DNA from 4 places in the Cytobacillus sp. FSL R7-0696 genome. Region 1 is predicted to be linked to each of the others. Evidence: riboswitches for the same ligand, from Rfam matches in the RefSeq annotation. Region 1 holds a riboswitch; each other region holds the start of a gene.

What was found. Region 1 has a riboswitch for S-adenosylmethionine ahead of MKX29_RS06735 (O-acetylhomoserine aminocarboxypropyltransferase/cysteine synthase family protein). Riboswitches for the same ligand answer to the same signal wherever they lie in the genome.
Positions count from the first base shown of each region.
Region 2: it holds a riboswitch for S-adenosylmethionine, as region 1 does, so the genes downstream of both, mtnK (S-methyl-5-thioribose kinase) here and MKX29_RS06735 (O-acetylhomoserine aminocarboxypropyltransferase/cysteine synthase family protein) in region 1, are expected to answer to the same signal.
Region 3: it holds a riboswitch for S-adenosylmethionine, as region 1 does, so the genes downstream of both, MKX29_RS20965 (phosphoadenylyl-sulfate reductase) here and MKX29_RS06735 (O-acetylhomoserine aminocarboxypropyltransferase/cysteine synthase family protein) in region 1, are expected to answer to the same signal.
Region 4: it holds a riboswitch for S-adenosylmethionine, as region 1 does, so the genes downstream of both, MKX29_RS12855 (iron-containing alcohol dehydrogenase family protein) here and MKX29_RS06735 (O-acetylhomoserine aminocarboxypropyltransferase/cysteine synthase family protein) in region 1, are expected to answer to the same signal.

Region 1 covers NZ_JBBOWA010000001.1:1,281,567-1,289,186, reverse strand. The annotation lists gene MKX29_RS06760 (cupin domain-containing protein) at 1-581, opposite strand, end outside; gene MKX29_RS06755 (DinB family protein) at 602-1,099, opposite strand; gene MKX29_RS06750 (fumarylacetoacetate hydrolase family protein) at 1,102-2,043, opposite strand; gene MKX29_RS06745 (IclR family transcriptional regulator) at 2,384-3,136, shown strand; gene MKX29_RS06740 (hypothetical protein) at 3,523-3,921, shown strand; SAM riboswitch class I at 4,009-4,100, shown strand; gene MKX29_RS06735 (O-acetylhomoserine aminocarboxypropyltransferase/cysteine synthase family protein) at 4,389-5,666, shown strand; gene MKX29_RS06730 (DUF1648 domain-containing protein) at 5,987-6,481, shown strand; gene MKX29_RS06725 (Parvovirus coat protein VP1-like protein) at 6,641-6,907, shown strand; gene MKX29_RS06720 (DUF3231 family protein) at 7,037-7,620, shown strand, end outside.
Region 2 covers NZ_JBBOWA010000001.1:554,540-562,159, reverse strand. The annotation lists partial or broken gene MKX29_RS02880 (acrylyl-CoA reductase family protein) at 110-1,095, shown strand; gene MKX29_RS02875 (GNAT family N-acetyltransferase) at 1,156-1,695, shown strand; gene MKX29_RS02870 (1,2-dihydroxy-3-keto-5-methylthiopentene dioxygenase) at 1,731-2,264, opposite strand; gene MKX29_RS02865 (methylthioribulose 1-phosphate dehydratase) at 2,251-2,880, opposite strand; gene MKX29_RS02860 (2-hydroxy-3-keto-5-methylthiopentenyl-1-phosphate phosphatase) at 2,877-3,542, opposite strand; gene MKX29_RS02855 (2,3-diketo-5-methylthiopentyl-1-phosphate enolase) at 3,546-4,760, opposite strand; SAM riboswitch class I at 4,859-4,962, opposite strand; SAM riboswitch class I at 5,165-5,318, shown strand; gene mtnK (S-methyl-5-thioribose kinase) at 5,464-6,648, shown strand; gene mtnA (S-methyl-5-thioribose-1-phosphate isomerase) at 6,645-7,620, shown strand, end outside.
Region 3 covers NZ_JBBOWA010000001.1:4,099,263-4,106,882, forward strand. The annotation lists gene MKX29_RS20950 (MmgE/PrpD family protein) at 1-591, shown strand, start outside; gene MKX29_RS20955 (CaiB/BaiF CoA transferase family protein) at 628-1,839, shown strand; gene MKX29_RS20960 (hydroxymethylglutaryl-CoA lyase) at 1,852-2,790, shown strand; SAM riboswitch class I at 3,232-3,336, shown strand; gene MKX29_RS20965 (phosphoadenylyl-sulfate reductase) at 3,501-4,220, shown strand; gene sat (sulfate adenylyltransferase) at 4,237-5,382, shown strand; gene cysC (adenylyl-sulfate kinase) at 5,397-6,002, shown strand; gene MKX29_RS20980 (nitrite/sulfite reductase) at 6,006-7,620, shown strand, end outside.
Region 4 covers NZ_JBBOWA010000001.1:2,510,447-2,518,066, forward strand. The annotation lists gene MKX29_RS12850 (MetQ/NlpA family ABC transporter substrate-binding protein) at 1-629, opposite strand, end outside; gene MKX29_RS12855 (iron-containing alcohol dehydrogenase family protein) at 626-1,741, opposite strand; SAM riboswitch class I at 1,833-1,948, opposite strand; gene MKX29_RS12860 (hypothetical protein) at 2,028-2,603, opposite strand; gene MKX29_RS12865 (GNAT family N-acetyltransferase) at 2,815-3,261, shown strand; gene MKX29_RS12870 (hypothetical protein) at 3,381-4,796, shown strand; gene MKX29_RS12875 (glycine betaine uptake BCCT transporter) at 5,101-6,618, shown strand; gene MKX29_RS12880 (HAAS signaling domain-containing protein) at 6,704-7,620, opposite strand, start outside.

The DNA of each region.
Region 1 (7,620 bases):
GGCGTTTCAATCTTATTAGGAAATGGTTCAAAGAATGTTCCACCGGTTGAATAGATGGTAGGTATATCAAGTGCATCCATCCAAATCATTGGTTTATCGCCTACATGTCCATGTCCATGCCAGAGGTTCTTCGGTGTAATAAGGAAGTCACCTTCTTGCATGAAGATACGTTCACCTTCAACAATTGTGTAAGCTCCTTCGCCATCAGTGATAAAGCGCAGAGCACTTTGAGAGTGACGGTGTGAAGGTGCTACTTCACCAGGAAGCAGCAACTGCACAGCAGCATACAATGTTTGAGTGGTTGAAGCCCATCCCCATGGTTGTCTATAAGTCAACCCGGGGTTTTGAAAGTAAATCGCGCGTCTTTCTCCACCACGGTCAGGTGTGAAGATTTCAGCAGCTTCGGATAATTTTTTCTTTAAAAGCTCATCTGACCATAAATATGGCACAGCATGTGGTTTTGGTGTATGGTTCATCAGTGCTGGGATGGCTTCCCATAATGGACCGAGATGATATTCTTGGATTTCTTTCGTAAAGTCCTTTACGTCTTGATCCTCCATATATGCATGTTTTTCAGCCATAATATTTCGCCACCTTAATATTATTTTGCTAGCTTAGACAAGTTACGTTGAATTTGGTTGTAATGACCAGCGGCATGTTCATCGATAAAGTGATCAGCAATAAAGAATACAGATTTATTACCGAATTTAGCAAAGTTACGATGAGGTGATTCCTGAGCCAATGTGTCAGCAGATAAAACAGATAAATGGGTTTGAACATCTTGTTTTATTTGCGATAATTTTTTCAATTCGTCTTCAACTGATTGATGTTCAGTATTTTCGACTGCTGCAAGGCGAGCAGGGTCCTGTAAGCCTCGTCCCCATTGGGAACCAGGGGCTTTTACAACTGTATCTATTTCACCTAGCCAATAAGGTAGGGCCTCGTTTAAATGAGTAATAACCTGCATAATGGACCATTCTTCCTTTGATGGGTTCCAACGTATGGTTTCTTCAGATAATCCTGAAACGGTTTCAATGATTTGATCTAATGATGTTTGAATAGACTCAATAGATTGCTGAATCGTTTTCGTTTCGCTCATAATTATTTTTCCACCTTTGAAACTTTATTTTCAAGAACGCCGACTTTATCTACTTCAATGCGAACGACATCGCCATCTTTCAAGAATACTTGAGGATCACGTGCAAATCCTACGCCTCCAGGGGTCCCTGTTAATACGATATCACCAGGTTCTAAAGTCATTAAGTTAGATAAGAACTCAACAAGCGTTGGAACATCAAAAACAAAGTTGGCTGTATTCGTTTTTTGTCTTTCTTCACCATTTACAGTTAAAAGAACACCTAAACCAGATGGATCTTGTAATTCATCAGAAGTGATTAACCAAGGACCCATTGGTGCACTACCTTCAACTGTTTTACCTTGCAACCATTGAAGTGTACGACGTTGGATATCGCGGTAAGTGACGTCATTAGCGATTGTATATCCTGCTACATAATTAAGTGCGTCTTCTTTTGCTACGTTTCTAGCTTTTTTACCTACAACAAAAGCAAATTCGGCTTCGTAATCTAATTGTTCAGAAATTGGATAGAATGGAATATCATCTTGTGGTCCAATAACTGTGTTAGCAAATTTAGCAAATACTACTGGGTGAGGCGGTAATTCTCTTCCCATTTCAGCAATATGTTCACGGTAGTTATGACCCACACAAATGATTTTTCCGGGTTTTGTTACAGGTGCTTCGATTTTTACATCTTCAAATGCATGTACAAGTGGATGTTTGAACGATTCACGATTATTTAATGCATAATCAACCATTTCCTTTGCGATGGAAAGGCTTTCATTTCCCCCTTGTAGGAAACCTTCCATTTGTGCTGGAATGTACGCTTCAGCAATTAACTCAGAACGTAGTTTACCTTCTGCTTCAAGAAAAGCTTGGTAAGCAAAGTTTAAGTCTACTACTTCATTTCCTTCTGTAACTGCTCCGATACGTGTGTTGTTATTGTGAGTGAAAGTAACTAATTTCATATTCAAACTCCTTTATGAAAAGTTTTTTTGTCTTGGAATTGCGTGATCAAAGAGTAAAACGCTTTGTGTGGAAGTGTTAGGCATAAAACCTTTTATTAATGAGCGTTTATTAGACTCTTTCTTCATCGGTTATTTAAATTCCATTAATAGTGAACGATGTTATCTATTAATGATAAATTTATAGTATCCTAATTTTCAGATAAACTCAAGTGAATTTGTTGTGGTTTTTTAAACTTTTTGAAAAATAAATCCTTTCGAAAGGATGCAAAACATGGATGAAATCAGAAAACATAGTGTTTTTCTGATATACTAAAAAAAATATAAAATAGGGGTTTTTTACATGAAAAATCAAAAACAAGCTACGATCCAATCGATTCAAGTCGGTATGAGAATTATTGACCTTTTAGTTGCTAGTGGAGAACCATTGAGGTTATCTGATATACAAGAAAAAACAGGAATTACGAAAAGTAATCTATATAAATACTTGAACACTTTTACGGAATTAGACATTCTATACAAGGATAAACATAATGGACAATATCAACTTGGAAGTAAATTAATTGAATATGGGGTGGCAGCTATAGGGCAGGAAGATGTGATTTCACGTGTTCTACCTTATTTAAAGGATTTAAGTCAGCAACTAGACAATACATGCCTATTAACTACGTGGACATATAATGGTCCAATTATCTCGAAAATATGGAACCCGGGACATGCCTATAATATTGGGGCGCAGTTAGGCTCACTTTTACCACCGCTATCATCGACTGGGAAAATATTCGAGAGCTTCCTTGATTCAGCTACAACTAAAGATTGGGTTAAGGTTATGGGGAAAGAAGGAAAAGGGAATGTGGGAGAAGAAATCAACCGCGTAAGGCAGGAACGGATTGCCTTTGCTAATGAGCCCTTGATTCCTACTGTATCTTCTGTGTCTATACCAATCTTTAATTATAATCAAGAATTATTAAGTGCGATAACAGTAGTTGGTTTCTCAGAGTCGATTCCAAAAGACCCCTCTGCAGATAAAAGTCAATCTATTATAAAAGTAGGAAAAGAAATCTCTGCACAATTTGGCTATCGAGCAAAGGGCTGAATGATTAAATCCTACTCTATATGAGGCGGTTGCATCAAAGGGAAAGTTGTTTACCACAGCTAAAAGAGATTTAGTTTATGATCTACGTAAAGAGCAAAACGAAGCTAAAAAGAAGCAAATCGAATGATGAACCGGGTAAAAGGGCGAAACAAAGCATACATAATAGCTGGGTATACATCTAGTAATGGCTCACCTTTCATCCAAATGCGTAAAAGTTGAAGGGGAAATTATTGTATGACCCTTATATCTAATCCACTTGTTTTAATTTAGACTAAAACTACACACCACGCGACCCCTTAATTGAAAATAGTTTGATGTGATTTTATTGAATATTTAAAAGAGAAGGTCTATAATTTTATACAAATAGTAAAGGTGGTGCTCTAATAGTGAACAATAAGGATATGTCCAATCATGTATTTTTTGATATATTAGCAGAGAAAATTAAAAGAGATAGTCATGAAGAGTACAATCGATTTGTTAATTATGTAAACGCATTAGCTGAGGATAAAGGGTGGAAGGAATTACAAGAAGAGGTTGTTCATTTACAAGCTTTTCTTTCGTATTTAGATGATAAGTTGGCCATCATCGATGATTATGAAGATATTATGAATATGAAAGCAACTTTGCTTGATATGATTGTTAACGATTTACATGATACGTCTGTTTATCTTTTAGTGGAGGCTCTTATGTATAATAAAGAGCTGAATTATTTGCAATCCTTTGTATCTCCAGTTGAATATTGGGTGTCGGTAATAAAGGCGAAAGAAAGACTTTACGCTGCATAAAAGATTCATTATAAAAAGCTGTTGACAGCGCTGGATGATAAGGTTATTCTGATTAATAATTAATGAATCTTAAAATTTAAAAAATTCAATTTATCCAGAGAGGTGGAGGGACTGGCCCTTTGAAGCCTCAGCAACCGACCAAAACTAGGTAACGGTGCTAATTCCAAGATAGATAAGTTGAGGATATGGCGATATATCGTGAGTTCCTCTTCTTTTAGCAAGAGGGGCTTTATTTATGCCGATTAGACGACTAAAGGCGGCTTTCGATAGAAGAGTACAATCTCTTTTTATTGAAAGTGGTCTTTTTTCTGCTCTTGAAAAAAGGTGGTGGACATAAAAAATGATGTTTCAAATTCAATTTATGAAAAAACAACCATTGTGCTGGCATACTCAAAAGCTCATCACTGATAGATTGTTTCCGAGTCGAGTTTGTTTATTATAAATGAAATGTGAGAGGAGAATGAAAAATGAATCATCGCCAATTTGATACAATAGCGCTTCATGGGGGGCAAGTGCCAGATCCTGTTACAAAGGCGAGAGCTGTTCCAATATACATGACTTCATCCTATGTGTTTGAAGATACCGATCATGCAGCAAGCTTATTTCAGATGCAAGAGCCTGGCTTTATTTATTCAAGGAATGCAAATCCAACCAATGCAGTGTTTGAGGAGAGAATGGCACAGTTAGAGGGTGGCGTAGCCTCATTTGCTGTTTCATCTGGGCAAGCAGCGATTTCCATTGCCCTTTTAACACTTGCAAGAGCAGGCGATGAGATAGTTTCTACACAGGCTCTTTATGGTGGCACCTACCATTTATTCGCAGAAACGTTTAGTACATTCGGCATCAATGTTCATTTTGTTGATGGGACGGACTTTACATCTTTAGAAGGAAAAATTAATAAAAGGACAAAGGCGATTTTTACAGAGACAATTGGCAACCCGAATATGGAGGTAGCACATTTAGAAAAGTTAAGTGAGATAGCGAAACGTCATGGTCTACCATTAGTAGTAGATAATACATTCACTACGCCATTTTTACTAAAACCGCTTGCATTTGGTGCGGATATAGTCGTTCATTCAGCAACTAAATTCATTGGTGGTCATGGGACGGCAATTGGTGGGGTGATTGTAGATGGAGGAAGATTCGAATGGAGTAACGAAAGATTTCCTTCCTTTAATGAGAAAAAGCCTGCTATTGGTAATCGCAGCTATGTTGAAATTTCTAGGGAAAAAGCGTTTATTCTTAAAGCAAGATTTGAACTTGGCCATGACTTAGGGGCAACGCTGTCTGCCTTCAATAGCTGGTTATTTATTCAAGGTTTGGAATCATTAAGTGTCAGAGTAGAAAAGCAAGTCGCTAATGCACAAGTTTTGGCTAAGAGGCTAGGAGAGTTACCTCATATTTCTAGGGTGAACTACCCTGGGTTAGAAAGCCATCCGCAATATCATCTCGGAAAGAAGTATTTTCCGAGTGGGGCAGGTGCAATCTTTACATTTGGCATCAAAGGGGGAATCAGTACAGCTAAAAGGTTTATCAACTCACTAAAGCTGGTATCACATTTAGCAAATGTTGGTGACGCGAAAACGCTCATTATTCATCCAGCGAGTACAACTCATGCTCGTCTTTCACCAGGGCAACAAGCGGAGGCGGGTGTGAGTCCCGAAATGATCCGCCTTTCTGTTGGCTTAGAGGATCCTGTAGATGTGATGGCTGATATCACGCAAGCGTTAAAACAATGTACGTAGGTTTATTACGATTTGCATTATAAAGGGTGAAAAGAGTGAAGTTAACCTGCCTATAAAAGAACCATTCTTCCTTCCTTTACCATATAATTTGTTGATCGCATGTCACAGGCGATTCACCTTATGTTTTTCTTAAAGAAAAAGACATCAACACTGATATCTTACCATTGCGACGCCCCTGTTTCCTTTCCTGAAAAAGGGAGATAGAGCCATCGCGTAATTCCCTGTATGAACTAGTTGCCTTTGATTATCTAATGAATGAAACTTTTTCATTTTTCCTTCGTATGTATTGGAAAGACGAACGGAAAGAGGAGGAATGGGGTATGGATAGACCAGTACTTAAATTGCCTCGTACAAAATGGGAATGGGGATGCGACATACTTGGTCTTATTGTATTCATTGGGTCGATTATATTCTTAGTTGTTTCTTGGTCAGCTATACCTGAACAAGTACCGGGCCATTACAATGCTTCAGGGGAAGTTGATCGGTGGGGTTCTAAATATGAATTATTTATCTTACCAATTATCGGCGTGTTTTTATGGTTCATGATGGGGATATTTGAACGGCTTCCTCATATTCATAATTACCCTGCACGCATCAATGAATCAAATGCAGCCGCATTTTACTTAACCAGTAGAAAAATGCTAAATGTCACAAAGAATATTTGCCTCGCATTATTCGGCTTTATACTTATTCAATCCATTAGAGTAGCATTAGGATGGGCGGACTCTTTAGGTATTTGGTTTTTGCCCGTGTTTTTACTTGCCACGATAGTTCCAATTATATTTGCTTTGATTAAGTTTAGTCGAATTCAATAATTGCCAACTTATCCTTTGTCGATAGGTTGGCTTTTTTTATGTGATTTGACCAATAAGCACTGAAATAAATTGATAAAAAGATTCCCCTATTAGGTAAGGTCACAGGCGAAATGGACTTACTGTTTGTACTATATATAAAAGGATAAGAAGGTGAAAATAGTGAACAGGTTTAATAAAAAAGGTTTTTGTTTGCCTGGAGGTTATCGGTATTGTGGCCCGGGTTGTAGCGGTCCAGGCAAGCCCATCAATTATGTGGATTCTTGTTGTCAGAAACATGATGCCTGCATTGATCGATATGGCCATTGTTATCAATGTGATCAAATGTTAATTGATTGTGTCAATCGAAAGAAGTATGCATCCAGGCATGAAGGAGCGACAGCTAGAGTAATTGATGCAGCTATGCGTTTTCGTATGCTTTGGGGATAATTTAGAAAGCTGGAGGTAAGGGAACGACTATCCCTGTCCTCTAGCTTTTTTGATATAAAGGGAATATTTAGTAGGAGAATAGCAAAACTTAGTCACAAGAATGGTTATTTTATAAAAGTAGGTGACAGAATGGTCAATCGAAGTAAAATGACATCTACAGAAATTGGTGCACTGTGGATTACTTATCAAAAGAAGACAATGATATTAAGGGTTTTAGAACATTTTATAGAAGTGTCCGAGGATAAAAAAGCGAAAAAGCTTATGCAAGGTTTATGGTCTGAGTTAGAGCCAAATGTCCACCGTATTGAACAGATATTTAAAGATGAAGGTGCTGTTATACCTCAAGGCTTTACTAATGCCGATGTGAACTTAAAAGCGCCTAAACTTTTTGGAGGAGAGGGATTTGATATTCTCTTGTGTATGGTTTTAAAGGAAATCAGCATGGGACTATACACCCTTCATATAGCAACGTCCTATCGAAATGATATCATTGATTTATATCGTGAAATGACAAATGTAACGCAGAAATATTATCAAAAGTTCTTAAATTATGCGGTGGATGAGGGATATTACCCATTACCTAATTTTATTAATGTCCCTACAACGGTCGACTTTGTTTCAGATATGAATTATACCAAAGGTTATCGCCTGTTTGGTGAAAAAAGAGATATTAATACGATTGAGTTTAGTTACTTATACCAGTCCATTCAAAC
Region 2 (7,620 bases), 730 kb from region 1:
AGCATTTAGAAGCATTGATAAAAGCGATTGCCATGTATGAAGTAGTAGAAATGAATAAAGGTCAATGAAGCCTATTTGAGAAGTTAAAGGGAAGGGTGGAGGAAGAGTAATGAGTTTTAAAACATTAGTTGTAGATAAAGATGATAAAGATTTTTCTATCCAGGTGCGTCAACTTGAGGTAAAGGATTTACCTGCAGGAGAAGTACTAATTCAAGTAAAATACTCCGGAGTAAATTATAAGGACAGTTTAGCTAGTATACCTAATGGAAATATCGTTAATGACTATCCAATGGTACCGGGCATTGACTTAGCGGGTATCGTTGTTTCATCTCAACATCCTGATTTTTCCGAAGGAGATGAAGTCATTGCTACGAGTTATGAAATTGGTGTATCCAGATACGGGGGTATAGTGAATATGCACAAGTACCTGCACAATGGGTACTACCACTTCCAAAAGGACTTACGTTAAAGAAGGCAATGACGATTGGCACAGCTGGATTAACAGCGGCACTTTCCATATTAAAATTAGAACAGAATGGTCTAACTGAAAATAGTGGGAAGGTATTAGTTACTGGGGCTACTGGTGGTGTCGGGAGTTTTGCCGTTGCCTTGTTAGCTAACCGTGGCTATGAGGTCGTTGCAAGCACTGGAAAGAAGAATGAACGTGATTATTTAATGAACTTAGGAGCTTCTTCAGTGATTACAAGAGAAGAAGTGTATGATGGAAAGATAAGCGCATTAAGCAAGCAAAAATGGATAGCAGCGGTTGATCCTGTCGGTGGAGAGCCATTAGCATCCTTGTTAAGCCAAATTCAATATGGGGGTGCCGTAGCGGTCAGTGGTTTAACAGCTGGAACGAATGTACCTACGAAGGTTTTTCCATTTATTTTACGTGGGGTGAGTCTCTTGGGAGTTGATTCCGTTTTTTGTCCAATGGAGATGAGGAAAGAAGCTTGGGAACTATTAGCGGAAGAAAGTGATAAACTTCCGTTTGATCAGTTTATTTTTCAAGAAGTTTCATTGAGTGAAGTTGAGCATGCCTTGCCGTTGCTTTTAAAAGGAGAAACGAGAGGAAGAGTACTTGTACACATATAGTAACTACACACAATAACTGATAAAAGGCGGCCTAATTTCCGATAGAATGGAGCGAAAGACATGCAGTTGAAAAGTAACCGTCTCGTCATTCGTTCGTATATGGATGAAGATTACGAAGCTTGGATAGAGGGATTAAAGAACCGTTTAGTTTCGCAATCACGTCATGATGAAGGACGCCCACAAGATTTATCTGCTTATACTAAAGAAAAATTCAAGAAGAAAATCGAGCAATGGAGTAAGCAAGATGATGCTTGGCAATTATCTGAGTTTGGTATATTTAGAGAAAATGATGGTGCACATATAGGAAAGATAGAAATGTATCGAACACAGAGGAATGGCAAGGAGTTAGTACTACTCGGTTATGCTATTCACAATCAATATTGGCGAAAAGGATATGGAAAAGAAAGCGTAGTCACGATTATTCCTTTTATTTTTGAATATTTACAACCTGAAAGAATAGAATTACATATTGATAGTGATAACCTTGCCTCCATTCATTTAGCAGAATCTATTGGTTTTAATTATGAAGAGAAACAGTCTCAATTCTCATTTCATAGTGGAGAATGGAGCGAATTTTTTATCTATTATATAGAGAAATAAGGAGAGGCTCCACTTATGTAGGAGCCTCCCTAATATTAAGCGTTCAATTTTTCTTTTTCGTAAACAGGTACCCAACCTTCTGGTGTAACAAAGAGGCGAATAGCAACAACTTTTCGATCATCAGCTAAAGTAAAATAGTGACGCGTGTTTACAGGTACAGAAATTAAATCACCTGGATCTAAATGGACTTCAAAAAACGATTCATCTTTTCCTTGGATAATAAAGACCCCATGCCCACTTACGATGAAGCGGACTTCATCATCGGTATGATGGTGCTCTCTTTGAAAGTTAATTAATAATTCATCTAAATTTGGCGTACTGTCTGAAAGTGAAATAACATCTGCAGCTTTGTAGCCGCGCTTTTCAGAAATGGTTTTGATTTCAGTTGAAAATGCATCTAGTATGGCTTGCTTTTCATCATCAGATAAATCGTATTTTTCGTGTAATGTCACTTCTAATTGCTCAATGTTCCAATTTTCATAGATGACTTCTTGTGCAGATAAAAATGTAGATACCTCTTGTTGATCAGTAATCACTTTTTCTTCGTTTTTAAATTTAATAGTGGCCATGTAAAACGCCTCCTTTTAATTGAATAAGAGATAATTTATATTGAAATAAAAATTCGCAAGCTTCTAATAATTTTTTTGCTTCAAACCCATCGACTCCCCAAACAGTAATCCCGTGGTTGTGAATTAAGACTGCACCTTTCTCTTTGCTGACGTAAGCAGAAAAGTGGTCCGCTAATGTAGGGATATCCGCATCATTGCGAATGATCGGGATGGTGAGTATATCATCTTCTCCCCATAATCCAAATGCTTTAATTAACTCTTGATGCTGAAAAGTTACTACACCTTCTTGATAGAAAAGCTCAGAAATAACATTATTAGCAACTGTATGAACATGAAGACTTGCTCCTGATGACGTTTTCTTATAGATCTCACAATGTAATAAAGTCTCAGCTGAAGGTTTAGATGACGTGTTTTCTAGGGGCCTTCCTTCTAAGTCTACTAATAAAAAATCATTGGCTGTTCTCTTTCTTTTATCAAGTCCACTTGAAGTGACTAAAAAGCTGTTTTCATCTACGCGAATGGATAAATTACCACTAGTACCCATAAACCAATCTCTAGCCGCTAATTCATCTTTAATATCAGCTAATGTATCCCACTCTGTTTCATACGTTGTCATGATTTCGCACCAACTAGTTCATCGAGGTATTCAATGCAATCATGGAAGGTTTCAAAAGGAGTATAAGAAATACCAGTTTCTTCACATTTTTGAATTAAGAAATCTCTAGCAAGTACGGCATCTGCTATTTTGGCTGCTTCAAAGTCTGTAATCGAATCGCCAATAAGAATATTAAAGTGTTCTGGAGATGAGTGTTTTCTAATAATGGTTGGTTTACAACAGCCGCAACCTTGTGAAGAACATAGTTCATCACACTGGTGTGGATAGTGAATATCTATCGTTTCTAAAGCAAAGCTTGCCTGATTGCAAAATACTTTCGTAAATGGCCCATAAGGTTCAAGTACTGGTTCTAAAAAAAAGTCAATTCCACCACTAACAATATAAAGAGGGATATCGTTTTCGTGTGTATATCTAACAAAAGCTGAAAATCCTTCACGAATTTCTGCACTATTTAATACAAAATGGATAATCTCTTCTTTTTTACTTGTTGGTAAAAGTGAGAAGAGATTTTTAACACCCTCTTGGATAGAGATATTTTGAGCTAAAATATCTTCCTTGATCTGTTTTGCCTTAATAGGACCGAAATGCTCCATAATCTTTACAATGTTATCGTTATTCGTAATTGTTCCATCAAAATCACAAAAAATCATTGGTTTTGTCATCTTTTACGACGTACCTCCCCATTTTGTTAATGCTGCTTCCAATTCTTGCGCTTTTGTTACACGATGAGTATTTTGTTGTATGACGTGGTCAATGGCTTGCCTAAAGGCTCTCACGCCAGCTGCTGCTCCTTCAGGATGACCATGGACCCCTCCGCCCGCATTAATGATACAATCATTGCCAAAATCATGATAAAGCAACGGAACTAAACCTGGATGAATGCCTGCTGAGGGGACCGGGAATGCCTGATTCAAGCCATTTTCTTCGGTTAACTGTCTAGCGATAGCTAAGGTTTTTTCTTTTTCCATGGCAACAGAACCATATGGAGAAGGAAATAAAGAGAAATCTGCGCCTGCTAAGCGAGTAAGATTACCGAGTAATAAGTCAGGAGCCACACCATAGAAGTTTGAAGAAGTATAGGCCCCACTATATGCAGGATGTGCCATGATAGGTAACTGCACTTCACTGTTTTCAGCTAGTGTTTGGAGCATATCTAGACCGTAAGTGTGAACATTGAATAATAATGCATCCGCCCCTAATTCGGTCGCATGTTTTGCTTTATCTACTAAATCCATTGTTCTCCCAGATAAATTGACTGCATAATGTGTCCTTTTTCCAGTCTTTTCATAGACTTCATCTAGTATTTCTTTACCTGCGATAATTCTGTCTTCAAAAGAGATGTTGACATCAAAAAGAATTTCATCATCTTTTACAATATCAACGCCTCCCATAGCCTGGTCTCTTAACTGTTCTCTTAAGAAGTGAATATCCCTGCCGATGATGCCTTTAAATATACTCATAAGTAATGGGCGGTCTTGAGTATTTAGTTTCGATCTTATATTTTTTATACCGAATTTTGGTCCTGGAAAACGAGAAAGATCCTCATTATCAAATTCTAGGTTTAATAATTTTACCTCACCATCTAGAGATAACTTTCCAAATACGGTTGTTAAGATTGCTGGAATATCAAATGTGAAATTATATGTAGGGTAGGCGATACTAATTTCGCACCTTACTTCACCGAATCGATTGGGATGTTCATCATCATAAAACTCTTGTAGTGCAGTGACTCTGCCTTTATGTTTTAGTAATTGTTCTTGCTCAAGTAATGGTAACGCTGTCCACGAGCCTATCGTTAATCCTAAAGCGATATCCTCTGCTTTTTTCTCTAATGAACCGGGTCTTGCGTATACTTGATAAGTTGCAATTACATCTCCCATATGAGAACCCTCCCTGATGATTTCGAATTTACATTGACAATAAAAAACCCTCTTCTTAATCAATAAGAAGAGGGTTAGTTCGCAGTGATAGAACCTTCTCCTTATCTGTCAGCATGATTGCTGCAAGAATTAGCACCGTGTTCATTTAGAATCGGTTGCCGGGCTTCATCGGGCTCGTCCCTCCGCCTGCTCTTGATAAGAAAATTTATGATTATCGTTTTAAATTTTTGCACAATTGTATTATGTCACCAGGTGTTTTATCTGTCAACAGAGAATTTTTTACGTTATATGACAAAATTCCTTTATCTTTAAAAAGATGAAAAGTTTTTTAAAAAAAGATTGACACTTTTTTATAATCGGTGCTAGTATTTGCTCAAGATATTTCAAAAAATGAATCTTTTATACTCTTATCAAGAGCAGGTGGAGGGAAATATGGCCCGATGAAACCCAGCAACCGACCGTAATATCGTTGTGAAACGAGGCGCAGCTAGAGAATTTCTGCGCCTAATGTAAGGCACGGTGCTAATTCCATTCAGAAGTTATTCTGAAAGATGAGAGGCAAAATCGTCATGACGAATGCCTCTTTCTGTACTGGAAAGGGGCATTTTTGTTTCTGTAGTGACAAAGCAGGTCCGACTACATCTCTTCATGTAGTCACCCCTGTTTTGTGCCACAGATAATAAAGAAATAAGGGGGAAGAGATATGGCTGTTTTAGAAAATATAGGTTACCGCGCTTTGACAGAGGAATCTGCGTGTGAATACGTGAAGAGTTTAAAGCTGTTTTTACCGGATGAAAAAATAACGGTGGAAGAGATTGGTGATGGTAATTTGAATTATGTTTACCGTATTACTTCTAATCGTAAAAGTGTAATTATTAAGCAAGCACTCCCTTATGCAAAAGTAGTCGGAGAAAGCTGGCCACTAACACTTAAAAGAGCAAAACTGGAGGCAGAAGTCCTTAAGAAGCATGGTGAATTCGTTCCTCACCTCCTCCCAGCAGTACTAGCAACAGATGAAGAGCTAGCATTAACTGTGATGGAGGATCTTTCCCATCTGACAATTGTAAGAGACGGATTGATTCAAGGGGATCATTATCCGAAGTTATCAGCTCATATTGGGGAGTACCTGGCAAAGACATTGTTTTCAACTTCAGATTTTGCTCTTCATCCGTTTGAGAAAAAGAAATTGGTCGCTAAATTTTCAAATCCGGAACTATGTAAAATCACTGAGGATTTAGTATTCACCGATCCATTTTTTGATGTGGAAACGAATGATTTTGAAGCTGAGTTGGCTGAAGTGGTTCAGCAACTATGGGCTAATGACAAGTTGAAGCTTGAAGTAGCCAAAATAAAATATGCTTTTCTCACAGAAGCAGAGAGCTTACTACATGGTGACCTACATACAGGGAGTATATTTGCGAGTAAGAGTGAGACGAAGGTGATTGATCCTGAGTTCGGCTTTTATGGTCCGATTGGATTTGATGTCGGTCAATATATTGCCCATCTTATTTTCCAAGTACTTGTACGAAACGGAAACGATAGAATCGTTATTCGTCAACAGATTGAAGAAGTATGGGATGTGTTTTCTCATTATTTTTCAGAAGCTTGGGAAAATTCTGTTGTTCATCCTTTTACGAAAGTACCAGGCGCTCTAGAATCTTTTCTAGCTAAAGTATTTAAAGATGCTATCGGAGTAGTGGGATGTGAATTAATTCGGAGAACAATCGGATTGTCTCATGTGAAGGATCTTGATGGAATAGAAGATAGTTCAATTAGATTATATGTGAAAAAGGCAACGATTCAATTAGGTTCATCCTTGATTATTAATCGCAAAAACATAGGAACAATCTCGCAACTTCTTAAGGAACTGGAGGCGTATACATCATGAGTATACCAACACCAATTGAATGGCAAGATGGTAGATTGAAAATTCTTGATCAAACCTTATTACCCCATCAAACAAGATGGGTAGAACTCGAAACCATTGAAGATGTCTTTGAGGCAATTATTCAGTTGAGAGTGAGAGGGGCGCCAGCTATTGGAATAACTGCTGCTTATGGTTTAGCGATTGCTGCAAAAAAATACGAAGGTGTCGACATCGAAACTTTCCATCTTAGAATTCATGAAGATTATCTTTATCTAGCGGGTTCAAGACCTACAGCTGTTAATTTGTTCTGGGCTTTGGATCGAATGATGAAAGTAATAGAAACGTTGTATTCAACAGAGGAGACAATTATCAGTTTGGAGCAAGAAGCAAAGCAAATACATCAAGAAGACGAGGAGATTTGTCGGCAAATTGGCGAAAATGCACTAAGTCTATTGAATGGAAGGAATAAGGTATTAACGATTTGCAATGCGGGGACGATTGCTACGGGAAAATATGGTACAGCGCTAGCGCCGTTTCATTTAGGTAAGGAAAAGGGTGTTGACTTTCAAGTATATGCTTGTGAAACGAGACCGGTTCTTCAGGGAGCGCGCCTAACTGCTTGGGAACTTCAACAGTCCAATGTGGATGTAACGGTCATTACTGATAATATGGCTGCTCATACAATAGCAACAAAGGGGATTGAAGCGATTATAGTCGGGGCAGATCGTATTGCCAGCAATGGAGATACAGCGAATAAAATCGGTACATGGCAACTAGCTATTTTAGCAAACTACTTTCAAATTCCTTTCTATGTAGCTGCGCCATTGTCAACATTTGACTTTTCTATTGCATCAGGGGCAGATATTCCGATTGAGGAGAGGTTGCCAGAAGAGGTGACTCATCTAGGACCAAACCAAATCACACCAGAAGGAACGAAAGTGTTTAATCCGGCGTTTGATGTGACAACTGCTAATTTAATCACTGCAATCATTA
Region 3 (7,620 bases), 2.8 Mb from region 1:
CCCTGGGATATTGAACTCAATTATTTTAAACCCTATGCTTTTTGTCGTTATGTACATTCACCTATTGATGCCGTTAAGTCTATTATTGACAAACAGCAACTTGGTCCAGATCAGATAGAAAAAATAAACGTATATACCTATGCAAGAGCATCCTCTTTATCACATCAGGATTATGAAAATATACTGTCATCAAAGTTTAGCATTCCTTTTGCTATTGCTGTACAGCTCTATCATCAAAAGGCAAATCAATCTGTTTTCATAGAACAGCTGCACAAGGATAAAAAGATAAAAGAGTTCGCTAAAAAGGTGTTTGTTCAATATTCTGATGAGCTCGAAAAGGATTATCCTCTTCAAATGCCCGCTCGAGTGGAAATTATAGATTCATATGGAAATATATATAGCGAACGTGTAGACATTGCAAAGGGCGGGCCGGGTAAGAAACTATCTGAAAGCGAATTAATAGAAAAATTTAAGACCTTGACATCTACCGTCTACAGCAGCAATCAACAGGATAAAATAATTGATTTTATTACCCATTTAGAAACGGAAACGAATATTGAGAAAATATTTGTTTTATTGGAGTTGAACTAAAAGTATATTTTTTAGACAGAAGAGAGGTTAAAAGTAATGGAAAATAAACAGAAATATGGCCCTCTAACTGGTAAGAGAGTGCTAGATTTGTCTACAATGATTGCGGCACCTTTTGGCGCTACATTACTAGGGGATTTTGGAGCTGAGGTTATTAAAGTAGAGATTCCCGGTAAAGGGGATACATTAAGAGGCATGGGTCCTTTTCGTGAGGATGAACCATTAAGGTGGCCAGCTTTAGCAAGAAATAAAAAATCACTTACTTTAGATTTGCATAAAGAAGAAGGGAAAGAAATTTTAAGAAAGCTTGTTAGAGTGTCAGATGTAGTAATAGAAAATTTCAGACCAGGAACATTGGAAAAATGGGGGGTTGGATACGAAGATTTAAAGAAAGAGAATCCGAACTTAATCATGACAAGGGTTACAGGGTATGGTCAGACAGGTCCCAATGCCAGTAAAGCAGGATTTGGTACACCAGCGACTGCCTATAGCGGATTTACTTATTTACATGGATACACAGATCGACCTCCCATCAGTCCGTCTTTTTCATTAACAGATTATGTGACGGGAATTTACGTTGCTTTTGCAACGGTTACAGGCCTATATCATCGTGATACAGCAGAACAAGGGGAAGGACAATATATTGATATCGGATTATATGAATCTATGTTTAGAATGATGGAATTTCTTATTGCGGAATATGATCAAAAGCAAATCGTGAAAGAGCGTACGCCAGGTTTGAGCGGACACTCCAGTCCGGCAGGAACATTTCAAACAAAAGATGGTCACTGGATGTCTCTTGTCACTAGCTCTGATCGTACATTTGAACGTTTAGCAGCTGCAATGGGCAGGGAAGATATGCTTGAAGATGAGCGATATCATAATAATGCCGCCCGCCTTAGCCGATTTGAGGAAACAAACGGTATTGTTGCCGATTGGGTGAAACAATTTAATAGAGAAGAATTGCAGAATCTGCTAGATGATTATGGGGTCCCAATTAGTCCAATATATAGTATTAAAGATATATTCGAAGACACTCACTATAAAGAACGACAAAATATCATAGAGGTCGACCACCCTCGTCTAGGAAAAATAAAAATGCCTGGTATCATCCCTAAATTCTCTGAGACACCTGGGGCTGTTCGTAATGTAGGTCCAGATTTGGGAGAGAACAATGAGGAAATCCTTTCTGGCATTCTTGATTATAATGATGAAGAAATTGAGATCCTAAGAGAAAATAACGTAATCTAAGGAGGGAAAAACATGAATTTGAAAGAAGAGGTCATTATTTCTGAAGTTTGCCCCCGTGATGGCTTTCAAAGTCTGGCAGAAATCATTCCTACAGAAGAAAAGGTCGAATGGATTAATTCAATGATTAACTGCGGTTTCAAGCAAATTGAGGTCACATCTTTTGTTCACCCAAAAGCGATTCCTCAGCTGTCGGACGCTGCTGAAGTACTGCAAAAAATTAAGCGCAAGCAAGGGGTAAAACTACGTGCGCTTGTCCCGAATTTACAAGGATTAGAAAGAGCGATTGAAGCAGAAGTAGATAAAGTAAAACTAATGCTTTCAGCAACAGATTCCCACAGTATCAGTAACGCTAATAGCAAAACGTTCGATGCAATGAAAGGTTTTGAACCGCTAGTAAAACGCGCAGCAGAAGCTTCTATGGGTGTATCAGGCAGCATTTCTGTCATATTTGGATGTCCTTACGAAGGGGATGTACCTTTGGTGAGAATTGAAGAGATTTGCAAAAGATATATAGATATGGGAATATATCAGTTATCGTTAGCTGATACAACAGGGATGGCAAATCCAGTAAAAGTTAAGCGCATTATTGGGCATCTCACTAATAAATTCCCAGAATTATCCTTCTCCTTGCATTTGCATAATACGAGAGGGATGGCTTTTGCCAATGCCATAGCAGGCTATGAAATGGGTGTTCGGGATTTTGATAGCTCGATTGCTGGACTAGGTGGCTGCCCTTATGCACCAAACGCCACTGGAAATATCTCCTCTGAAGACCTTATTCATGGTTTTGAAGAGATGGGTATTTCAACGGGTGTAGATTTGGATAAAGTCATTAAGCTAGGAAAAAAATTAGAAATTAAATATCCTGAATATTCTGATAGTTTTATTTTGAAGGCTGGTAAATGTTCTGACTTACATCTGGCTCCAAAAACACAAGAAAAGTTGGGATAAAGCTTTTATTCTTATTAATCCTACTTTAAGAGAATGAAGGTAGGTTGAAAGTTTACTTTTAGCTAAGTGAGAAGTATTATGTAATTAATATTTCTAGGGCAGCTTGTGGAGGAAATCTTTTAGTTGTAAATGCAGTATATAATTCTCCTAATATGATTGTTTTTCGATTTAGTATCAAAGAACAATTGAGACCATCAAAAAAGAAGCTCGCACCATCTTTTTTACTATATGTTTAACTAATCTTTAACGGCAGTTACACCCTTTATAAAACGTTATTTCTTTTATGAGGATATTTGGGACACGCTCTCAGAAAAAATAAACTTTTTCTCAACTTTATGTATATTCATCAGTTTCAGTTAAATAATTCAGACAAATCATAAAAATTAGATTTTTGTCTTGACTTTTATTGATAGTATGTTAGGATTTATCTTATCCAATATTTTCTTATCCAGAGAGGTGGAGGGACTGGCCCGATGAAACCCGGCAACCTGCTTAGTGCAAGGTGCTAATTCCAGCAAAATGTTGATTCATTTTGAAAGATAAGGTGTCAAAAATTTTCCATCCTACACCTTTTCTCTTTGAAAAGGTGTTTTTTATTTAAGAAGGTGATAAATAAAAAAATAATAAGATTCGCTGATTAGACAACTAAAGGCGGACATTTCCTTTTACGGAGGAAATGCCGTCTTTTTTTATTGGAAAAGGGGGATTAAATGAATCAACCGCTCTCTTATAAAAACTGGAAAGACATTTCTGCTACCTTCGCTATTGATCAATCAACGAAAGGAGCCAAACAGGTTCTAGAGTGGGCTTATGGCACATATGACGAAGAGGAAATTGTGTACGCTTCTAGTTTCGGTGCTGAAGCTATTGTTCTAATTGACCTCATCGCACAAATAAAAAGTGATGCCAGAATTGTTTTTCTTGATACCGATTTACACTTTCCTGAAACATACCAAGTAATCGAGGAAATAAAATCACGTTTTCCTACGCTTCAAATTGAGATGAAAAAACCTAAGCTTACATTGGATGAACAAGCCACACAATATGGGTCAGCATTATGGAAAAGCGACCCGAATCAATGTTGCCAATTACGTAAAGTGTTGCCTTTACAAGAAGCAATGCAAGAAAAAAAAGCTTGGATATCTGGACTTAGGCGCGAGCAATCACCTGAAAGAAAACAGACAAATTTCTTAAACCGTGATGAGAAATTCACTAATATCAAAATTTGCCCACTTATTCATTGGCGTATAGATGATGTGTGGGATTATATCAAAGAAAAGCAGTTGCCTTATAACAGCTTACATGATGCAAATTATCCGAGCATTGGTTGTTTTCCCTGTACACAACCAGCTAGTGGCGGTGATGATTCCCGTGCTGGCCGCTGGCAAGGCTTAACGAAAACAGAATGCGGCTTGCATACTAATTCATAAAAAAAGGAGTAAACAGATGAGCATACCTAGCCCACATGGAGGAACATTAATTCAAAGATTTGAGCCAGAATTTGATTTTTCTAAAGTGTCAAAGTCGATAGAGATTGACAAAGTTGCACTAAGTGATTTAGAGCTAATAGCCGTTGGATTATTTAGTCCATTAATAGGCTTTCTAGGAAAAGAAGATTATGAATCTGTCGTTCATGAAATGAGATTAAGCGATGGGACAATATGGTCCATCCCCATCACATTACCTGTTGATGTTACGATTGCTGCCCAACTTCAAAAAGGGGAGCAATACCGTTTGGTTTTAGAAAATACTACCTATGGTGTAATTACTGTTTCTGAGTGGTTCGAACCTGATTTAGAAACAGAAGCACAATCGGTCTATCGTACAAAAGATAAAGCCCATCCAGGGGTCAAACGACTTTTTGAAAGAGGCAATATTTATGTAGCTGGAGAAATCATCCTCATTAGAAAAACGGAAAAGAAAGAATTTGCAGATGTCTGGTTAGAGCCAAAAGATACAAGAGCTTTGTTTGCAGAAAAGGGGTGGGAAACAATTGTTGGTTTCCAAACGCGTAATCCGATTCACCGAGCGCATGAGTATATTCAAAAAGCTGCGCTTGAGACGGTCGATGGCTTATTTGTAAATCCATTAGTAGGTGAAACAAAAGCAGATGATATCCCAGCTGATATCCGTTTAGAAAGTTATCGCATCTTACTAAAAGAATATTTTCCTCGTGAACGTGTCCATTTGGGTGTTTACCCGGCAGCGATGAGATACGCAGGCCCTAGAGAAGCAGTGTTTCACGCCATAGCCAGAAAAAATTTTGGCTGTACACATTTTATCGTCGGCAGAGATCATGCCGGTGTTGGGAATTATTACGGTACATACGATGCCCAATATATTTTCCAACAATTTACTAAAGAAGAACTTGGAATTACCCCATTATTTTTTGAACATAGCTTTTACTGCCACCGCTGTGAAGGGATGGTTTCAAATAAAACATGTCCACATGAACAAGAAGATCGAGTGATATTATCTGGCACAAAAGTACGAGAACTATTAAGCAAGGGTGAACAGCCACCTTCCACATTCAGCCGTAAAGAAGTGATTGATGTATTGATTAATGGCTTAAAGAGTGATGCAAGCGTCTAGAAAGGATGATTTATATGGGGAGCCGTAATCTTACTTGGCACGATACGCTCATTTCCAAAGAGGAACGTCGCTTAAAGCAGCAACATGGTAGTTGTACATTATGGTTTACTGGGTTATCTGGTTCTGGAAAATCAACTTTGGCAAATGCTTTATCAGCCAAATTGTTTGAAGAAGGTATGAAGGAATATGTCCTTGATGGTGATAATATCAGACATGGTCTAAATGCAGACTTAGGCTTTACTGAAAAAGACCGGACAGAAAATATCCGCCGTATTGGGGAAGTAGCTAAACTGTTTGTTGATAGTGGAACAATTGTTGTTACGGCATTCATCTCACCATTCGCAGCTGACCGTGATTGTGTGCGTGAACAGTTTGCCTCCAATGAATTTTTTGAAATATTTATTGACTGCCCGTTAACAGAATGTGAGAAAAGAGACCCGAAGAAATTATACGAGAAAGCGCGTAGAGGTGAAATAAAAAACTTCACCGGAATCGATTCACCTTATGAGCCTCCTAAACATCCGGATTTAACTATTAGGTCCGACCGGTTATCAGTAGAGGAAGCAATAACGGAAATACTAACGTTTTTGCAACAACAACAAATCATTAAGGAGTTGTAGACAATGGCTTATACAAAGCATTGGTCAAATAATGAAAAACTAAACAAAACCGAATTAGCTAAACTCGAAAAAGATGGGCTGAAAATTTATGAAGACATTCCACAATATGCAAAGAATGGCTTCACGTCTATTCCTAAAGACCAATGGGATCTTTTTAAATGGGCAGGCTTGTATTTGCAAAAGCCGAAAGAAGCAGGTTATTTTATGATGCGTGTGAATGTAACTTCAGGAATACTAACGAAGGAACAAGCGAAAATTCTAGCTGGTATTGCCAAAGATTATGGTCGCGGGATTTTCGACATTACGACGCGACAAGCGATTCAATTTCACTGGTTAACAATTGAGGATATCCCTGATATTTTTACTAGATTAGAAAGTGTTGGCCTTTCCAGTGCTGGTGCATGTGGGGATATAACGAGGAATATAGTCGGAAATCCGATCGCAGGCATTGACCCTAACGAATTATTTGATACGAGAGATATTGTCAAAGAAGTGTATGAGTACTTTCAATTTAATGAGGAATTTTCGAATTTACCAAGAAAATATAAGATGTCTATCAGTACAAACTTACACAACGCCGCTAATGCAGAAATTAACTGTGTCTCATTTACACCGGCTGAAAAAAACATCGATGGTGAAGTAAAACAAGGCTTTCATTTAAAAGTAGGGGGAGGCCTATCTGCTAAGCCTTTTCTGGCAGAAACGGTTGATATATTTGTAGAAAAAGAGCAAGTGCTACAGATTGCTATTGCCGTAACCACTATCTTCAGAGATTACGGTTATCGAGATAAACGTCATCGTGCTAGATTAAAGTTTTTAATTGCTGACTGGGGTGTAGAGAAATTTAAAGAAAAACTTGAAGAATATACAGGGAAACTGCCTTCTAAAGGAGTTGAACCCGTGAAGAAATGGAATGCAGGGTATTTCTATGGCGTCCATGATCAGAAACAATCAGGGCTTAAGTTCATCGGTTTTAATGTACCTGTCGGCCGTTTAACAGCTGATGAAGTATTTGAACTTGTTCGAATCTCTGATCAATATGGTCAAGGTGAAATTAGAACATGTAATTCACAGAACTTGATTATTCCACATATCCCAGAAGAACATGTAGAATCGCTACTTGCCGAACGCATTTTTAATAGAATTACAGTGAATCCGAATTCCTTTATCGGACATTCCGTTTCTTGCACAGGTATCCAATTTTGTAACTTAGCCTTAGTTGAGACAAAGGAAAGAATGCGCCAAATTGCAGAAGAACTCGATCGTCGCTTAACTGTTGATGTTCCGGTACGCATGCATATGATCGGTTGTCCGAATTCCTGCGGTCAACGGCAAATAGCCGATATCGGTTTACAAGGTGTGATGGTACGAAACAAGAATAAGGAAATGGAAGAAGCTTATGAAGTGTATGTTGGAGGAACGTTAGAATCTGGCGGAGAGTTTAACAAAAAGTTAAAAGGAAAAGTACCAGCCAACTTCCTCACAGATACACTTGAACATCTACTACATTTTTTTAACAAAGAAAAAATGTCAGGTGAGAACTTTTATACTTTTGTGCAAAGAAATGGCACACAATCTTTGCAAGATCAACTAAATATTGTATTGGAGAATCATAAAG
Region 4 (7,620 bases), 1.2 Mb from region 1:
TCAATCGCAAAGTTCGTGTTAATAGCTGCAGCGTCAAGCTCTTCTAGCTGACGAGCGATTTGAGCAGAGTCAAGTTCAATAAATTCATAGTTACCATTGTTTTTTTCAATATCACGAACTGTTGAATTAATACCTGTTTCAGGATCTAATTCGATTAATCCAGCTTTTTCAAATAGTAATAGAGCTCGGCCACTATTTGTTGGGTCACTCGGAAGACCGATTTTTGCGCCGTCTTTTAATTCAGCTACATCTTTTACATTGAGTGCATAGATGCCCATCGGGAATGACACGGTATCAAAAGATTTAACTAAATCTAAATTTCTATCTTCTTTAAATGCATTAAAATAAGGCTCTGTTTGAAAAATGTTTAAGTCAATCTCTTTTTCAGCTAATGCAACATTTGGCATCACATAATCAGTAAATACTTGTGGTTTAATATTGATATCTTCTTCTTTAGCTAATTCAATTACTTTTTCTAAGATTTGCTCATGTGGACCTGCAGTGACACCAATGACTAATTCTTCATCGTCATATAACCCTTCTGTAGAGTTGCTGGCTTCATCACTACCACATGCAGCTAAGCCTGTTAAAGATAATAAGAATGTTCCAGTTAATAACCATTTTTTCATGATGTTTGAACTCCTTTTTGTTCATTTTGTTTCTCTAATAATCGAAGTGCTTGTAAAACAGATTGTTCACTTATCTCGTTTTTCATAAAGTGAATCGATTCAGTTGGACGTATCGCCTTTTTCACAATTGTTTTCATTAATTGCTCGTCATTCACATCTATATTTAGAGTAGAGAGACTACTTGGCAATTGCCAGCTCTCATAAAACGGGAGAAGGTAATCAACTTCCGTCCATTTTTCTTCAATGGCCAATTGACCAAGAATCCCGTAAGCGACTAATTCCCCATGAAGGAAATCTTTGGCTGCATTCGCTACGGTTAGTCCATTGTGAAGCGAATGGGCACCAGCGATTCGTCCTGCCTTTTCGCCGAATCCACCGACCATACCCCCAGTCATGATAATCGTTTCAATCACTCGAATAAGTGCTGGTGAGGTTTCGTTTTTTGCTACTGATTGTAGTGCTGCTTCACCATCATTAAGCAATGTATCTCGGCAAATTTTGGCTGAAAATTGCGAAACTTGTTTAGGTACAGGTAGTGTTTTTTCATGGTAAAGACTTTCAATTAGAGCTTCAGCTTCATAAAATTTGGCTAATGTATCCCCAATTCCTGCTTTTAAATAAGTAATAGGCGCTTTAGCAATAATTTCCGGTTCAATCAATACGAGGGTTGTCGCAATAGGAAACTCGGTATAATGAGTAAAGCTGCCTTCTTCATTATAATAAACACTTAAAGGTGTCCATGCGGCACAGGTAGCTGCGATTGTCGGTATAAGAATGGATTGAACAGATGCTTCAATCGCAACTGCTTTTGTTATATCTAATGCTGTCCCACCACCAATACCAATTACGCCATTAGCACCATCATTTGTTAATAATTCTTGGATGTCATGGACCTTTTTTAAGGTAGTGTGACCATCTATGTAATGAAGGTGAATGTTGTTATCTATTACTTCCTTGGGCAAGTAGGGCTGCACGGCTTGCCAAGCTTTTTTACCGGTTATGATATGGTATTTGGAAACAGAAATATCTTTAAGTAGGTCGGGGAGTTCTGTTAGAATGCCTGAACCTAATAAATAATATCCTGGAGCCCCTTTTACGATTGTTGCAGTCATTTCTTCTCCTCGTTTCTCTTTTGATGTAATTATAAAAACAAAAATGCCTCTCATCATGAGAGGCATAAATATACTAGAATAGTAGTAACCTCTCTCATATATCAAAATACCAAATAGTATTTTGCAGGATTTAGCACCTGTTCATATGGGTATATGAATGGTTGCCGGGCGTCGCAGGGCCAGTCCCTCAGCCGCTCTTTATAAGAGAAAATGCTTTATTAAATTATATTCATAATATTATCTATTACATGAAAAGTCAATAACATAATTGAAATTAATCTTTAAACTAGTGATGGTGTTCTACTTGTGGGGTGTTTTCTTCAATCGGATGAATTGAGTTCTTCGCTTCTTGATGAATTCCCGATGCGCAGATAATGGCGATGCTTAATAGGAATGTTAGATAGAAGGGCACAGGTCGATTTTTCAATGCTTCCTTTAATGAATGTTTTTTGTGCATGAGAAGCATCATGGCAAAAATACTAATTAAATAAATCAGATCCATGCTAATGATCATAAATGTAACTTCGCTTGGTACTAACATAATACCTAGCATTGCCCCCATCATACTTCCCATGAGACTTGACGCTTGAGCTTCAACGAGTCCGTTTGTTTTAAACGGTAGTCCTATAAAAATGGCAATGACAGCGCTAATGAGAATAGATAATACAGTTGCTTTAGCCATTTCTGGTAACCACACAGATATAATCAAACCGATTGTTAAGCTACTCGTCATACCAACCACCATGGGAATACATTTAGAATATTGGGTAGCTATTTCTTTGTTTTTTCTAACGGCACTAATAAAGAAAAAGAAACTGTAGCCGACAACTAAAAAAAGACTGAACAAAGCAAGCATATTCAAATTACCCTCCTTTAGATGCTCATAAAATATCTCGATGCCTCCTTTCATATATATTTTGTATCGTAGTGATTATGTCAGTGCAATGGTAAGAAACTTTTTATACTGTTCATTCGTAAATAGGTAAAGCAATATTTTTCAAACTAAAAAAAGTGGTAGTCTTAGTTTATAAGTTTTCATTCAGAACAGTTTGACAAAAAAAAGGAGTTTTTACATGGGGGAAGAAATAAAGATTAGACCGATACATATAAATGATGCAAGAGATATTCATGAAATGCATAGGCAAGATGCTATTATCGAACAGACAATGGCCTTATCATCGGGGAGATTAAAAGATATTGAAGATTATATTGAAGGACTTACAAAAGAAGACCATGTATTTGTTGCAGAATATAACGGTCATGTTCGAGGGGTAGCTTCCTTAGAAGAGAGAAGTGGAAAGTTGAGATATAGCGGTAATGTGTCCATCTCTATTAATGAAGAAGTACAAGGAAGAGGGATTGGTAAGACGCTTCTTGAGCGAATAGTAAAGCTTGCCGATGAAGAGTTAGGGCTCATCAGATTAGAGTTAGATGTATGTGCAGATAATATAAGGGCGTTGGCGTTATATGAAATGTTTAACGAGGCTTTGTCTAGCTCCGGACGCCCTGCGCTTTTCTAATTTTATAGATGTCATTATTATGGGAAGAATTAAAGAGAACCTTTAAATAGAAACGATCTAATGTTAAAATTTCACTTCCTGCACGTTAATTAAATCATAACTAAAGGAGAACAGCTGCTTTGAATCACTTAATAATGGAACAACTAAAAACCTATTTTAAAGGAATCAACCCAGATGATTTAGTTATGGAGCAGATGGAATTTGAAGAAAATGTGTATGATATCCTGTTGGAAGATTGGGGAGAGTCAATTGGCTCGGTTCGTATGGATGAATTAGGTGTGGCAGAGTTTTTCATTTATACGGATGAACTAGATGAAATTCCAGGGGAAATGAGTAAGTTTGATATGATCATGCAAGCAGAGCATTTTATAGAAAGGTTCTATGATTCGACTTTCAGACATGGGTTATATTTGTCAGCATATATTGACTTAGGTGAATATCATATGATTTTATATAATCGCAAAGATGAGCGATTGAATAAGGAACTCCCTCATTCTGGAATTAGTTTTACAATGCTTAGTAATGGGGTTTTAAGTGCAGTCGAAAGAGAAAGCATGGATTTTGAACTTGTCTATCCAAAAACACTGATTACGAATGAAGAAGCAAAGCGGATTTATTTAAATCATTTAAGGATTCTACCTGTTATTGCAAAGTATGATAAAGACATATTTGTTAATGGTGATGATGAGTATCACTATGTTTATCAGTTGGAGGATTTTATTCTTGGTGTTCACACAAATGGGGGGGTGCTTACCTCGGATTCGTTTGGTGTAGGCAAAACGCTGGTGACATCCTTACCCCATTTAGCCGAATTTATAGATATTTATACTTTGGCGGGAATGACGGAAGACCATATGCTTGTAGCTGAAGCAAAAAAGAAAAGTGGTAGACTAGAGGTGTGGAGTAAGTTACCTAAAGAATCCTTACGGGTGAGTGAGGAAGATTTATTAGATGATGAATTAGACATCCCTGGTGCGATAAAATTTGTATTCAATGCGGATGGAAGACTGCTTAAATTAATGGGCTTAGATGATTCTGAAACGTTTGCTTCTAGACCTGTTAATTCGAAAGTGGCGCTTTTAACTGCTACATCAGTGTTACAAGCAGTTTGTGATAACCCTCATGATTATTTTAAACTGCAACAATTAGACGATCATGTTATAAGTCAAAAACCCGCAAACGGCATATACGATTTTACGTTTATTCGACAAGAAAGAGGCGTTCAAGTAGCTGATGCTTTTGTTCATATTCAAATAGACGATACAGGTTTGGTGAAGTATGTAGATGTAGATAGTGATGTCCTCCAAGATTTCTCACATGTATCATTTGTCGCAAGCCTTACATTTAAAGTTGCAACAGAAATGATTAAGGAAAAGCTTTTTATGGAATTAAGCTGGGGAAAGAATATAGAGAAGCATCAATACACATTAACATATTTACCGACCTATCCACTTACTACAGGTCATATTAAGATGATTGATATGACTACAGGGGAACCGTGGGTTATTGACACAAGTTGTATGGATCAATATTGAGAAAATTCAGCACTTTTTTTGCTTTCAGAGAATGGCTTAAAAAGTGTTTTTTATGTTCTATCAATGTTAAGCTTGTATATAGAGCAGATTATACCTACCTGAAAAGGATATAAGTATTTCTAGTTAAAAAGATGTTTAAATCTGTTTTAGTTGGGTAAATATTTGTAAGAAATTTGTCGAACGGTGCGTATTCTTTTAAACAAAGAATAAATAAAAAAATTTGTCTCAAACTAAGAAAGAATAAGGTGCAAATCTTTATTGTTTAGAATTACGTGGACAAGAATTTATTTGAAAGGACTATTCTATGAAGCGAGTATCAAATGTGTTTTGGATTACCGTATTTATTGTTTTTATTTTTGTTATTTTAGGTGTAGCAGTTCCAGATTTGTTTGAAAGTGTAACTGCAAATTTACAAGCTTTTTTAACAAATAGTTTTGGCTTTTATTACCTTATATTAGTAACTATTATAGTTGCTTTTTGTTTATTCCTCATTTTTAGCCCCATTGGTTCTATTAAGTTAGGAAAACAAGATTCTAAACCAGAATTTTCTACCCTATCATGGTTCGCGATGTTGTTTAGTGCGGGTATGGGAATAGGGTTAGTCTTTTGGGGTGCTGCTGAACCGCTCTCACATTATGTAAGACCTCCACTAGCTGATGGTCAAACCGATGAAGCTTTTAGGGAATCACTTCGTTATACATTTTTTCACTGGGGTATACATGCTTGGGCGATATACGGATTAGTTGCATTAGTACTGGCTTATTTTCAATTTAGAAAAGAAGAGCCAGGTTTAATTTCAGCAACATTGAAACCTCTTTTTGGAAAAGCAATGGATGGTATTTGGGGTACAATCATTGACGTGTTGGCTGTATTTGCGACTGTGGTTGGTGTGGCAACGACTCTAGGGTTTGGAGCAGCGCAAATTAATGGAGGGCTAACGTATTTGTTCGGAATTCCTGATAGCTTTGTGGTCCAAATAATTATTGTTGCCATAGTTACTGTATTATTTATGATCTCGGCATGGTCTGGATTGAGTAAAGGGATTCAATATTTAAGTAATGCTAATATGGTGTTAGCTGTTATTTTAGTCTTACTTGTCTTTGTGTTAGGACCTACAGTACTCATCTTAAATATGTTTACAGATACGATTGGTGGTTACATACAAAATATTATACGCATGAGTTTTAGTATTTCACCATTAGATGGAGAGCATCGTTCATGGATTAACGATTGGACTATTTTTTACTGGGCATGGTGGATTTCCTGGTCACCATTTGTGGGGATTTTCATTGCGCGTGTTTCTAAGGGACGAACAATTAGAGAGTTTATATCTGGAGTCCTACTTGCTCCAGCGCTAGTCAGCTTTTTCTGGTTTGCTGTATTCGGTACGTCATCTATTAATGTGCAGCGAAGTGGGGCTGTAGACTTAAGTCAATTCCCGACAGAGCAAGTACTATTTGCTGTATTTAATGAGTTTCCATGGTCTATGGTGATTTCTATCATCGCTATTCTGTTGGTATCGACATTCTTTATTACATCAGCAGACTCTGCGACTTTTGTTTTAGGAATGCAAACGACTTATGGCTCCTTAAACCCTCACAATTCTGTAAAGCTTACATGGGGTGTTGCACAGTCTTTAGTAGCCTTAATACTCCTATATAGTGGAGGATTGCAAGGTCTGCAAAATGCATTAATTATTGCAGCCTTTCCATTTTCAATTATAATGATATTAATGATGATTTCCATATATCGTTCATTAATGCAAGAAAGAAAAGAGCTCGGCTTATATATAAAACCAAAGAAAAAGAAACCAGAGAAATAAATAGGAAAAAGCCCGAACCATGTTCAATGTTTTAACATGGTTCGGGCTTTTTCTCTTTCACTTATCGGTAAGGTATTTTTTTGATTTACAGCAAAGTATCATTCTTTATTTTACTTTTCCTAAAACCTTCATATGAAGCATAAACAGCTGAAATGATGGTAATAGCAATAGATACCCCAATAATTGTATCAAGAATTGAACTTATATTTGTTGCTGTTGTGTTAAAGAGCTGACTAAGTTCATTGATAAAATTACTATGGAAAAGATTTGGTTGCAGAATAATTAACAGGAACAAGATCGTATACAAGAGTTGATAGATAGTGTTAATGGTTGCTAAAGATTTGGTCCACTGCCTCTTTACCCATTTATATACCGTTAATGTGAGCTCGCATAAAATAACAATCAAAACAAGTGGCCAGAATGAGAGAAGAAGTTCTTGGTTGAAAATCGGCGTCAGTAGGGTTAACCCTGTTTCTTGATTATTTTGTGTATAGATACCGACCCTATCAAGTGCGAAGAAGTAAATGGTACCCCATATGGCTGTCCAGAGGAACGCAGCAAAAATATCGATCTTCGTGATCCCTTTTTTCTTGGGAATAACAGTAATATTTTTCAAATCATCTGGTGTCCATTTTTCTCCTGTACCGGCGATTTCATAAGGCGCGACGCCAGTTCGTTCCATAATAATGAAGACAATAGCGACCCAGAATACGACTTGGATAGCTGTAGATAGAACCGTCCAAATCCCTTTGCCGAAGACAGTGAATATATAGGTCCAATCTTGATTGCTGTTTAGGTAAGTAATTACTCCTTCAAAAACGATGAAAGCAACAGCAAACCCAATGGCAAGTTGTAAAATCATCTTCATAGTGGTCATGAATAAGTCATAATAATCAGGACCGATTAAATAGGAGGGTGCATCGCGATAATTCTTCGCGATTTCTGCTGGATCTCCTAAGTCCTCCAATACAGCTTTTACATCTTCGAGCGAATAATTCTCTG